Regions from separate parts of the Micromonospora sp. WMMD975 genome, predicted to be linked through region 2. Evidence: riboswitches for the same ligand, from Rfam matches in the RefSeq annotation. Region 2 holds a riboswitch; each other region holds the start of a gene.
What was found. A riboswitch is a leader RNA that binds a small molecule or an ion and turns the genes downstream of it on or off. The one in region 2 is predicted to bind cyclic di-AMP.
Positions count from the first base shown of each region.

Region 1: another riboswitch for cyclic di-AMP. It lies ahead of O7613_RS10725 (transglycosylase family protein); the one in region 2 lies ahead of O7613_RS18030 (hypothetical protein).
Region 3: another riboswitch for cyclic di-AMP. It lies ahead of O7613_RS05120 (C39 family peptidase); the one in region 2 lies ahead of O7613_RS18030 (hypothetical protein).

Region 1 is NZ_CP120739.1:2,488,426-2,491,858, reverse strand. It holds gene O7613_RS10730 (LLM class flavin-dependent oxidoreductase) at 1-1,498, opposite strand, end outside; cyclic di-AMP (ydaO/yuaA leader) riboswitch at 1,750-1,894, shown strand; gene O7613_RS10725 (transglycosylase family protein) at 1,893-2,558, shown strand; gene O7613_RS10720 (YbaB/EbfC family nucleoid-associated protein) at 2,793-3,242, shown strand.
Region 2 is NZ_CP120739.1:4,162,014-4,165,446, reverse strand. It holds gene O7613_RS18040 (SRPBCC family protein) at 1-158, shown strand, start outside; gene O7613_RS18035 (hypothetical protein) at 168-638, opposite strand; gene O7613_RS18030 (hypothetical protein) at 717-1,799, opposite strand; cyclic di-AMP (ydaO/yuaA leader) riboswitch at 1,804-1,934, opposite strand; gene O7613_RS18025 (cation diffusion facilitator family transporter) at 2,078-2,992, opposite strand; gene O7613_RS18020 (AAA family ATPase) at 3,067-3,433, opposite strand, start outside.
Region 3 is NZ_CP120739.1:1,152,655-1,156,087, reverse strand. It holds gene O7613_RS05125 (hypothetical protein) at 844-1,401, shown strand; gene O7613_RS05120 (C39 family peptidase) at 1,456-2,301, opposite strand; cyclic di-AMP (ydaO/yuaA leader) riboswitch at 2,504-2,645, opposite strand; gene O7613_RS05115 (hypothetical protein) at 3,105-3,433, opposite strand, start outside.

The DNA.
Region 1 (3,433 bases), 1.7 Mb from region 2:
ACAGGTGCGACAGCAGCGTGTCGGTGAGCAGGTCCACCGCCTCCTGCAACGCGGTGAAGTCGCCGGGCGAGCCGATCAGCTCCACCAACGCCCGGTCGACGCTCTCCACCACCCCGTGGATCACCACGTGTTCCTCCTCGAGGCGGTCCAGCACCGGTGCCAGGCCCGCGTCGGAGCGGCGCAGGTGCGGGAAGATCGAGGCGTCCTCCAGGCCGTGGTGCTGGGTCACCACCGTGCAGTACGCGGCGCAGTACGCGCCGAGCGTCCAGTTGTTCTGCCGCATCGTCATCTCGTTCAACGCGGCCCGCGCCCCGCCCGGCGAGACCGTGCCACGCTTGACCTGTGCCAGCAGGTCACGCACCTGGGCCAGCTCCTGGCGCAGGTGGTCGTGCACGTCCACCAGGTGCTGCCCGGCGGCCTGCGCACGGGCCGGGTAGACGTGTCCGGCCGGCGCCGGTGGGGCGCTCGGCCGGTCCGCCTCGTCCCAGAGGCGGCGCGCGCTCAGGCGTACCCCCGGATCCGGGGTGGGGGTGACCGCGAGCGCGGTCGGGAAGCCGGTGGCGGCCTGCTCCTCGGCGACCGCGCGGGCGCCGCTGCCCGGCGTGGTGCGCTCGGCGGCGACCAGCTCCCGGACGGCCGGCGCCACCTCCTGGGCGAAGAGTTGGATCGCGCGCGGCTCGTCGCTGCCGAGGATGAAGGTGGTGATGCCGTGTTCCAGCGTCAGCCCGGCCAGCTCCTCCACCCACTGTTCCGGCGGGCCGGCGAGGAAGCCGGTGGACGAGCGGGCGAACGTGCCGGTGACGTTGAGCATCCGGCGGATCGCGCCCGGGTCCCGGCCTGCGGCCCGCGCGCCGTCGTCGACGAGCGTGTTGAGCGCCGGCAGGTCGTCCGGCCCTTTCGGCAGGTACGCCAGCGACGGCAGCCAGCCGTCTGCGGCGCGCCCCACCAGCCGCAGCATGCGCGGCTTGTACGCGCCGACCCAGATGCCCACCGGGTGCGCCGGGGCCGGCCCGCGTTTCGCGCCGACCACGCGGTAGTGCTCGCCGGCCACCCGGATCATGCCGCGCCGGCCGGTGTCCCAGACCTCGCGGATCACGGTGATCGCCTCGTCGAGCGCGTCGACCGCCGCGCCGGGGGAGAGCCGCCGGCCGCCGGTCGCCTCGATGGCGTCCCAGAACGCGCCCGCGCCCAGCCCGAGTTCGATCCGGCCACCGGTGAGCAGGTCCAGGCTGGCGACGCTGCGGGCCAGCACCACCGGCTGACGCAGCGGCAGGTTGAGCACGTTGCCGGCCAGGCCGATCCGGTCGGTGGCGGCGGCCACGTACGACATCAGCGTCCACGTGTCCAGGAAGCCGGGCTGGTACGGGTGGTCCTGGAACGTGACCAGGTCCAGCCCGGCCTGCTCGCAGAGGGTCGCCAGCGCCACCACCTGTTCGGGGTGCCCGGCGGCGGGGGTGAGGAAGCCGCCGAAGGTCAGCTCGTGTCCGTGTTCGGTCATCCGCCCCGCTCCTCGCGTGATCTTGCCCGGTCCCGCCCACGGTAGCTCCGTCGTCGGGCCGGACGGCCGTGTACCCGGCACCGATCCCGTTGCGGCGCGACCGATTCCGCCCCCACCGCGCTCGCCTGGCCCGATCGCCCGGCTGGGTGAAGAACGTCACAAGAAGTGGGCAATCGCGGATATTCGTCCCTAGCGTCGGTTCCGTTCGCAGACGCGGACACCACGGGCCGGTAACGCCTAATCCCGCCGCCGGCCCGGCGGAACCGAAACTCGGGCGGGAGCGGGGGACCCACAGGTTCCACGGTGCACGTCACCTCGGGGTGAAGCCGCCACCGGCGGCCGGGCTCCTCGGCCCGAACCCGACAGCTCACCTCGTCGGCGTGGAGGAATCCACATGTCAACTGCATACTCAGCCCGGCACCGCCGGAGCGTGGCCCACCGCGCCACGGCCCGCCGGACCGCTGTCGGCGCGATCGTCGCCGGCGCCGCCACCGGCGCCGCGGCACTGCTCGGGCCGGCCGCGCCGGCCAGCGCCGCGAGCGTGAACTGGGACGCCGTCGCGCAGTGCGAGTCGGGCGGCAACTGGCACATCAACACCGGCAACGGCTACTACGGCGGGCTCCAGTTCTCCCGGAGCACCTGGAACGGCTACGGCGGCCAGAAGTACGCCGACCGGGCCGACCTGGCTAGCCGCTCCGAGCAGATCGCCGTCGCCGAGAAGGTCCTGCGCGGGCAGGGCATCGGCGCCTGGCCGGTCTGCGGCAAGAAGGGCGGGTCGACGAAGACGTACGCCGCCAAGGAGTCCGGCTCGACCACGTCCGCGAAGAAGGCCACCTCCTCGCAGAGGGCGTCGGCGCCGAAGAAGGCGTCCGCGCCGAAGCGCTCCAGCAGCGCGCCGGTCGCGGGCACCTACCTGGTGCGGCCCGGGGACACCCTCTCCGAGATCGCCGCGACCCAGCACGTCGACGGGGGCTGGCGTGCGCTGTACGCGGATAACCGGGCCGTGGTCGGCGCGGACCCCGGCCTGATCTTCCCGGGTCAGCGGCTGCGCCTGCGCTGATCCTGAGTCGTGTCGCGTCGCGATCCTGGGGACCGCGTCGCGCCCCACGAGCGATGCGAACGCCCGGCCGGGCCATCCGGCCGGGCGTTCGCCGTCGCGCGACACGCCGGGAACGGCCGGCGTACGTCCTGCGTGCGGCGTCGGCGGCCGGTCCGGTGCGGCGGGTGACGAGGTTCCGACGTCGACGGTTGCTATGGTCACGAGGCTTGGCTAGGACGTGAAGAAAGCGCGGATATGACCAACGATGCGTTCTCGGCCGCCGCGAGCCTCGACGAGCTGCTGACCCGCACCCAGCAGGCGCTGGCCGCGATGCGGTCCCGGGCCACCGTGCACGCCGACGGCGAGCCGGGCGAGCTGCTCCGGGCCGAGGGCACGGCGGCCGGCGGCCGGGTGCGCGCGGTCGCCGTCCAGGGTGGCCGGTTGGACTCCGTCGCCGTCGACCCGGCGCTGGCCGACGAGCCGCTTGACGTCCTCTGCGGACACCTCGTCGTCGCCGTCAACGCCGCGCTGACCGAGTTGGACGCGCAGGTCAGCGCCTCGGCCCGGGCGGACACCGACGCGCTCGCCGCCCGGCTCGGCGGCCTGCCCGACCAGGCGGAGCTGTTCAGCCGCGCGATGCACGAGGTGGCCGCGCGCATCCGGCGAGACCGCGCCGTCGCGTCCCGCGCCGCCCGCCCCGCCTGACCAGGTCCGTCCACCCGGCCGGCCCATGCGGCACCGGCCGCGCCGCGTCCGACTGCTCGCCCGGTGCTCCGGCAAAGCGCCGGCGTCGGCGAACGCGCCTTCCCTGGCCTGCTTACTGGGATTGACCTTCCGAATAGCGGGAACGGCAGAGATCTTGGTAGGAAAGTGCCCCCATAGGGGCCGTTTCGTAC
Region 2 (3,433 bases):
GGATGCGCGACGAGCCCGACGGCGTGGTGCGGATCGACGTGGAGATCACCCTCACCGCACCAGCGCCGCTGTTCGGCTACGCGTTCCGGCAGGCCCGGGCCGCCCACCTGGGGCTCGCCGCCCGTCTCGGCGCCACCCTGGAGGGCCGGTCGGCCTGACGTGACGACTCAGCCGCTGCGGCGCAGCCGACCCCACGGCTTGTACGTGGACAGCACGGTGGCGACCAGGAGCAGCGCGGTCGAGACGGCCGGCGGCACCACCAGATCCACCCGCAGGTGGGTGTCGGCGGCCCCGGCGAGCGCGCCGAGGTGCCGGATCCGGGGGGTGAGCAGGAGCAGCACCAGGCCGAGCATCACGGTGGTGAGCGCGAACTTCACCAGCACCCAGCGCCAGCGCAGCAGACCCCACGGGGTGAGCAGCGCGCTGGCGGTGCCGACCAACCAGACCGCCACGCTCAGCGGCGCGAACAACCAGGTGGCGAGCAGCGCCGCCGCCGGGTACACCACCTCCGCGTCGGCGCCGCGCAGCCCGGCCACGCCGAGCGCGAGCAGCCCCAGGTCGGTGCCGAGCCAGCCCAGCGAGGTGACCAGGTGCGCGGTGAGCAGCGCCTTGCGGCCGGTCGGCGAGAGTCGTCCCATGCGCCGATCGTCGGCCGTCGCGCGGCCCACGTCGTGGGCCGCGCGACGACATCCGGCGTACGTCGGGGAGCGTAGTGCTCAGTAGACCGACAGGTGCACGTGGTTGGTGTGGTCGCTGGACGGGTCGCCGTTGCCCCCGCTGTAGGACTTCCAGCCGCTGCTGGGCAGCCAGATCTCCTTGAACCAGATCACGTAGAGCACGGCGAGCCGGTCGGCATTGCGGATGAAGTACGCGGACAGGTTGTTGCCGTACGTCTTGTCGCCGCCGCTGGCGACGCCGCCGAAGCCGTTCTTCTGGGCCGCGAAGTCGCAGGCCCGCCCCTTCGGGTGTTCACCCGAGCCGCTGGGTCGGTGGCAGGAGACGTACCTGGTGAAGCCGGCCGCCTTGGCCTGTTGCAGCGCGTGCAGCGTGCGCGGGGTGATGCAGCCGCTGGCCGGCGTCGGGTCGTTGACGCTGCACGACTCCGCCGGCCACGAGCCGTCGGAGTTGCGCTTGGCCGGCTTCGCGTTGGCCGAGGACGAGCCTCGGGCGCTGCTGCCGCCGCCACTGCTGCCGGCGCTCGCCGGCGGCTTGCGGTTGGCCACCTCCAACGCCCGTTCGGCCTGCTCCTTGCGCTTGGCCATCACCGCGACCTGCTTGCGCTGCTCGCTGATCTCGACGGTGAGCGCGGCGCGGGTGCGGACCGCCTCGTCCCGGGTGGCGATCAGCTCGCGCAGGGTCCGGTCCTCGTGCGCGGCGACGGTCTCCAGGGCCGCGGCCCGGTCCATGAAACCTTCCGGGCTGTTGCTGGCGAGCAGCGCCGCGGCGGTGCCCATCCGGCCGGTGCGGTACGCCACCCCGGCGATCTCGCCGACCTTGGCGTCGCGTTCGGTCAGTTCCGCGCCGATCGTGGTGAGCCGGTCGTTGAGCTGCTTCTGCCGGTTGACCGAGTTGTTCAGCGCGGCCTTGGCCTCCAGCCAGCCCTTGCTGGCGGCGTCGAGCTGGGCGCGCAGGGTCGGTGTGCCGCCCTCGTCGTCGTCGCCGGGTGCGGCGGCGAGCCGGCCGGTCGGCGCCGCCGTGGCGGGGGAGACCGGCACGGTCGCGACGCCGAGGGCCAGCGTCGCGACGAGCAGGGCCGCCAACCGGGCGGCCGTCCGTCGTACAGGTGCCACTGTGGGCATTCACGTGTCCTTCCGTCAACCGCCGACCGGGTTAGCTGACGGGTTCGGGACGGAAGATCCCTACCGCTGACGCGGATGCACCCCACGTACGTGGTTCCCCGGCTCGCCCCACGGGCGATTAGGCGATGGCCGCTCCACCGGCGCCGGAGTGACGCCCGTGGGTTGGCCGCGATCGAGCCTACCGGCGCGGCCCGGACCCGGCTCCACCAGCCGGAGCCGAATACCGGGCAAAACCGGCAATTGCCAACAATAGCCACCCAGATTTAAGTTTGTCCTAATTACCACTCGGTCGGGCCGCAGCCGCCGGCGGACGCTCCGGGTTCGATCTGCAACGTGGCGTGATCGATCGAGAAGTCCTCGTGCAGCGCGGCCCGGGCGGCGGCGAGCACGGTGGCGACCTCGGCGCGCGGGTCGGTGGTCAGGTGCGCCGAGGCGACGTCCATCCCCGAGGTGAGTGTCCACACGTGCAGGTCGTGCACCTCCGCCACGCCGGGCACGGCGGCCAGCCGGTCGTGCACCGCGGTCACCTGGAGGTGCTCCGGCGCGGCCTGCACCAGGATGCGTACCGCGGCCCGGCCGAGCCGCCAGGTGCGCGGCAGGATGAACAGGCCGATCGCCACCGCGACCACCGGGTCGGCCCACCACCAGTCGGTGAACGCGATGACGATCGCCGCGCCGATCACCCCGAGCGAGCCCAGCAGGTCGCCCAGCACCTCCAGGTATGCCCCGCGCAGGTTGATGCTCTCCTGTGCGCCGACTCGCAGCAGCGCGAAGGCGGCGATGTTGGCCAGCAGCCCGAGCACGGCCACCACGAGCATCGGCCCGGCGAGCACCTCGGGCGGCTCGCCGAACCGGCGTACCGCCTCGACCAGGACGTAGACCGCGACGGCGCCGAGCAGCACCGCGTTCGCGAGCGCGGCGAGCACCTCGAGCCGGTAGAGCCCGAATGTGCGCTGCGGGTCGGTCCGGGCACGCCGGGTGGCGGTGATCGCGGCGAGCGCCATGCCGATGCCGAGCACGTCGGTGAACATGTGCCCGGCGTCGGAGAGCAGCGCGAGCGAGCCGGTCGTGAAGGCGGCCACCGCCTCGACCAGCATCAGCACGGTGAGCAGCGCGAACGCCGCCCAGAGCCGGCCGGCGTGGCGCTGCGCCGCGTTGGTCACCGCGCCGCTGTGGTCATGACCTGCACCCACGCGCACACCCTCCGCCCCATAGCTCGGCCGGAACAAATCTATGCTCACATCGCTATGTGTGCAAGTGAGGTGGGTCAGCCCACCGGGTCGAGCGTGGTCAGCCGCTGGGTGGCCCGGGAGAGCGCGACGTAGAGCGTGCGTACCCCCGAACCGGGGTCGGCCCGGATCTCGCCCGGCGCGACGAGCACCACCCCGTCGTACTCCATGCCCTTGGCCTGGAGGCTGGTCACCACCTGGAGCCGGCCGGCGCCGAGCTGGCCCAGCCAGCCGGCCACCTCGTCCCGGCGCGGCACCGGCGTGATCACGCCGACCGTGCCCTCGACCTCGGCCAGCAGCGCCCCGGCCGCCTCGACCGTGGCCGCGGGCAGCTCGGCCGCGGCCACGGCGCGCTGGACCGGCGGCACACCCGTCGAGCGCACCGCGTCGGGAAGCGTCAGGTCC
Region 3 (3,433 bases), 3.0 Mb from region 2:
GCATCGCCCATACGGCGCAGTCTGCCACCGGACGGACACGGTGCGCGAGAGCGGACACCGACGTCGCGCGCGCGACGCAACATGCCCGGACCTCGGCGGCGACGCCGGCTGGACGCCCACCCTGCGCGCCACCCCGCCGGTGCCGGGCCGCACTTATGACCGACTCCGGTCCGACGGTCGCGCACTCCACTCGTGGCCCGGGGCGGAGCGCGGGTGGAACGCTATGGCCGTCTCAGGCGTGCTGAGACGTCCACAGCGTTCCAGTCGTCGCCTGAACGGCGCGCGGGTGGAACGATATGGCCCGCTCGGGCGCGCCGAGACGTCCATAGCGTTCCAGTCGTGGCCCGGGGCGGCGCGCGGGTGGAACGCTATGGCCCGCTCGGGTGCGCTGAGACGTCCATAGCGTTCCAGTCGTGGCCCGGGGCGGCGCGTGGGTGGGAGCGCTGTGGCCGTCTCGGGCGCGCACCCGTGGCGTTGCCGTGGTGGGCCTGGGGGTGTTGAGGGGCGTGCGGGAATCCGGTCGCCGTGTGGGGCCGGGTGGGTGGGGTGTCCGGTTCGGGGGTGGTGGGTGGCACTCTGGCGGCGGAATCGTCGCGGGGGTGCGGGCGTTGTAACCCGGTGAACGACCGAGGAAGGCCAGCGCCCCTGATCCCGCGCGGCCGACACGCCCCCCGGGGAATGACGGTGGGTAGCCGGTCGTTACACATTCTCCCGGCCCCCGCGGTGCGGCCCCTGCCCCGCGGACCACGCCGGATCCCCCCGAAACTTTGAGCGCCTGACGGTGCTCGCCCGCGCGCCACCCTCCCCCGGTGCGTGTGTCGACCCCCGGAATGGAGCCCCCTGATGAACACGATCCTGCGCAAGAGCGTCCTGGGTATCGCTGGTCTGGCGTTCACCGGTGGTGTGTTCGCCGGCCCGATCGCCGCCCACGCCGACACCCCCACCCACACCGGCAAGCCCGCCACGGCTGCGGCCGTGGTGCAGGCCGAGGGCAAGCAGTCGAGCATCACCCTCAACGACGAGCAGACCGCCAACGTCAAGGCGATCATCGCCGCGACGAAGAAGGCCGGCCTGCCCGAACGAGCCGCGATCATCTCCATCGCCACCAGCCTCCAGGAATCCAAGCTGGAGAACCTGGGCCACCTCGGCGACACCAACGACCACGACTCCCTCGGCCTGTTCCAGCAACGCCCGTCGAGCGGTTGGGGCAGCCCGGAACAGATCACCAACCCCGAATACTCCACCCTGGCCTTCCTCAAGGGCCTGAAGCAGGTCGACGGCTGGCAGGACATGCCCCTGACCGAGGCCGCGCAGACCGTCCAGGTGAGCGCCTACCCCGACGCCTACGCCCAGTGGGAGAACCAGGCCACCGACCTCGTCACCCAGCACTGGAACAGCTAACGCACGAAGGCCGGCACCCAACGGGGTGCCGGCCTTCACGTACCAATAAATGGGTCAGGCGGAGTAACCGCGCGTGGCCATCCAGTTCGCCAGGTCGGCCGTGGCCACCCAGTACGACGGCAGCGACGGGTCGGCCGAGTCGGCGATCCGTACCGTCCGGCCGTCGTTCTTGTAGCCGATCACGGCGACATAGTGGCCGCCCGGGAACGAGTGCCAGCCGCCGTTCGTGTCGGTGGCGTCGCCGACGATGTTCGAGACGACCGCCCGGCCGTTGCTGACCGCGTTGACGACGTCGGCCCGGAGCCGGTCGACCTGGCCGGGGGTGGCTGCGCCGGCGATCATGCGGGTCCGGTACGGGTCGCCCTTGACCTGCTGGTTGAGCACCCGGGTGGTGTCCTCGGCCGAGTTGGTGCCCATCTCGGTGGTGCCGAGCGCGACGGCCAGCGTGTCCTGGCTGCGCTCGATGCCGGCGGCGCTGAGCGCGTTCCGCACGGCGGCCGGACCGCAGTAGTAGTAGGTGGTCTGGGCCTGGTAGTCGTAGTCGAGCACCTTGCTCGACGGTGGCTTCGGCTTGGCCTTCGGCGTGGTGTCCGGGTCGGCGGACTTGGCCGCGACCTTCGCCACGGGCGAGGCCGTGGGAGAGGGCTTGGGCGACGCGCTCGGCGAGGCGCTGGGCGACGGGACGGCGACCCTGGCCTCGCTCCGGGTCGCGGCGTCGTTGAGGCGGGAGCCGAGGTCCGCCACGGCGGCGGTGTCCCGCTGAGCCGGGGCGCCGTCGGTGGCGGTCAGGGTGGCGCCGGCGCCGCCGGCCAGCACGAGGGCCGCCGCCGAACCGGCGATGATCTGGTACGGGCGCTCGGTCGCGAGCCGCCGCAGTTGACGCTTCAGGTGGTGCTTCACGGATTCCTCCACGGGGGTGGGCGGCACACGCCGGCCCTACGCGCGGAGGGACTCACGCGCGCTGACGGGCTGGACGGCCGCGGGTGATGGCCCGGGACGCCGGGCGGATCAGGGGTCGGGTACGCGTCGCCTCAGGCGCGCGCCGGCCCCCGCAGGCCGTGGAGGCGGGGGGACGTTCGGGGGTTGGTTGACACGAGGAGGTAGCTCCTTCCGTGGCCGCCGACCGGGTTAGCTGACGGATTCGGGCGGGAAGTACGCCCTACCGCGGGCCGTGGGCTCCGCGGATTCACCCCGGTGTTGCTGTGGGTCCCCGGTTCGTATGCACGATTAGGCGGGTCGGCACGGCGACGCCATCGGCGATCGACAACCGCACCGGACGCGCCGACACTACCGATGGGTACGACCCATGCCAAGCGCTCTCACCTGCGGAAACGTGCTCGGCGACTACAATTTCGGTGCAGCCGATCACTGACGTGACTCAATGGGACAAGGGGCACCGTCGACGCCGGCCGGCGGAAACCGGACGTCCGGCGGGAGGAGAATCGGTCGCCGGGGGCGACCGGGGACATCGGCTCCGCCGGCGCGTCGGGCCGGTGACCCGGCTCACCGCGTTCGGTAACGATTCGGTCGAGGCCGCCGCTCCAGCCGAGGTCCACCCCGCTCAACCGAGACCGCCGCTCCAGCCGAGGTCCACCCCGCTCAACCGAGACCGCCCCCAACCGAGACCACCGCTGCTCGACCGAGACCGCCCCTCGACCGGTATCACCGCTCAGCCGGGACAACCCCTCAGCCGATACCACCGCTCAGCCGACGCGGGCCGGACGCCAGCGGGCGCTACGCACCGGAGCCTGCACCGGGACACGGAGCGCCGCCGAGGCCCGGAACGCCGGCGCGGGCCGAAGCGCCGTCGCGGCGGCGTACGCCTCGGCGGCGAGCGTCCGGGCCGACTCGGCGGCGAGTTCGGTGTCCCGCCATGCCAGCCGTTCCCGCTCGGCGGCCGTCTCCCAGGCGGCTCGGCGGCCGTCACGGACCGTCCGGGCCAGCACGATCTCCTGCGTCGCCGGGTGGTGGCAGGGGTCCCACCCGTTGCGGCCGGCCAGCACGTCGGCGAGCTGGCGGGCGGTCAGGTCGC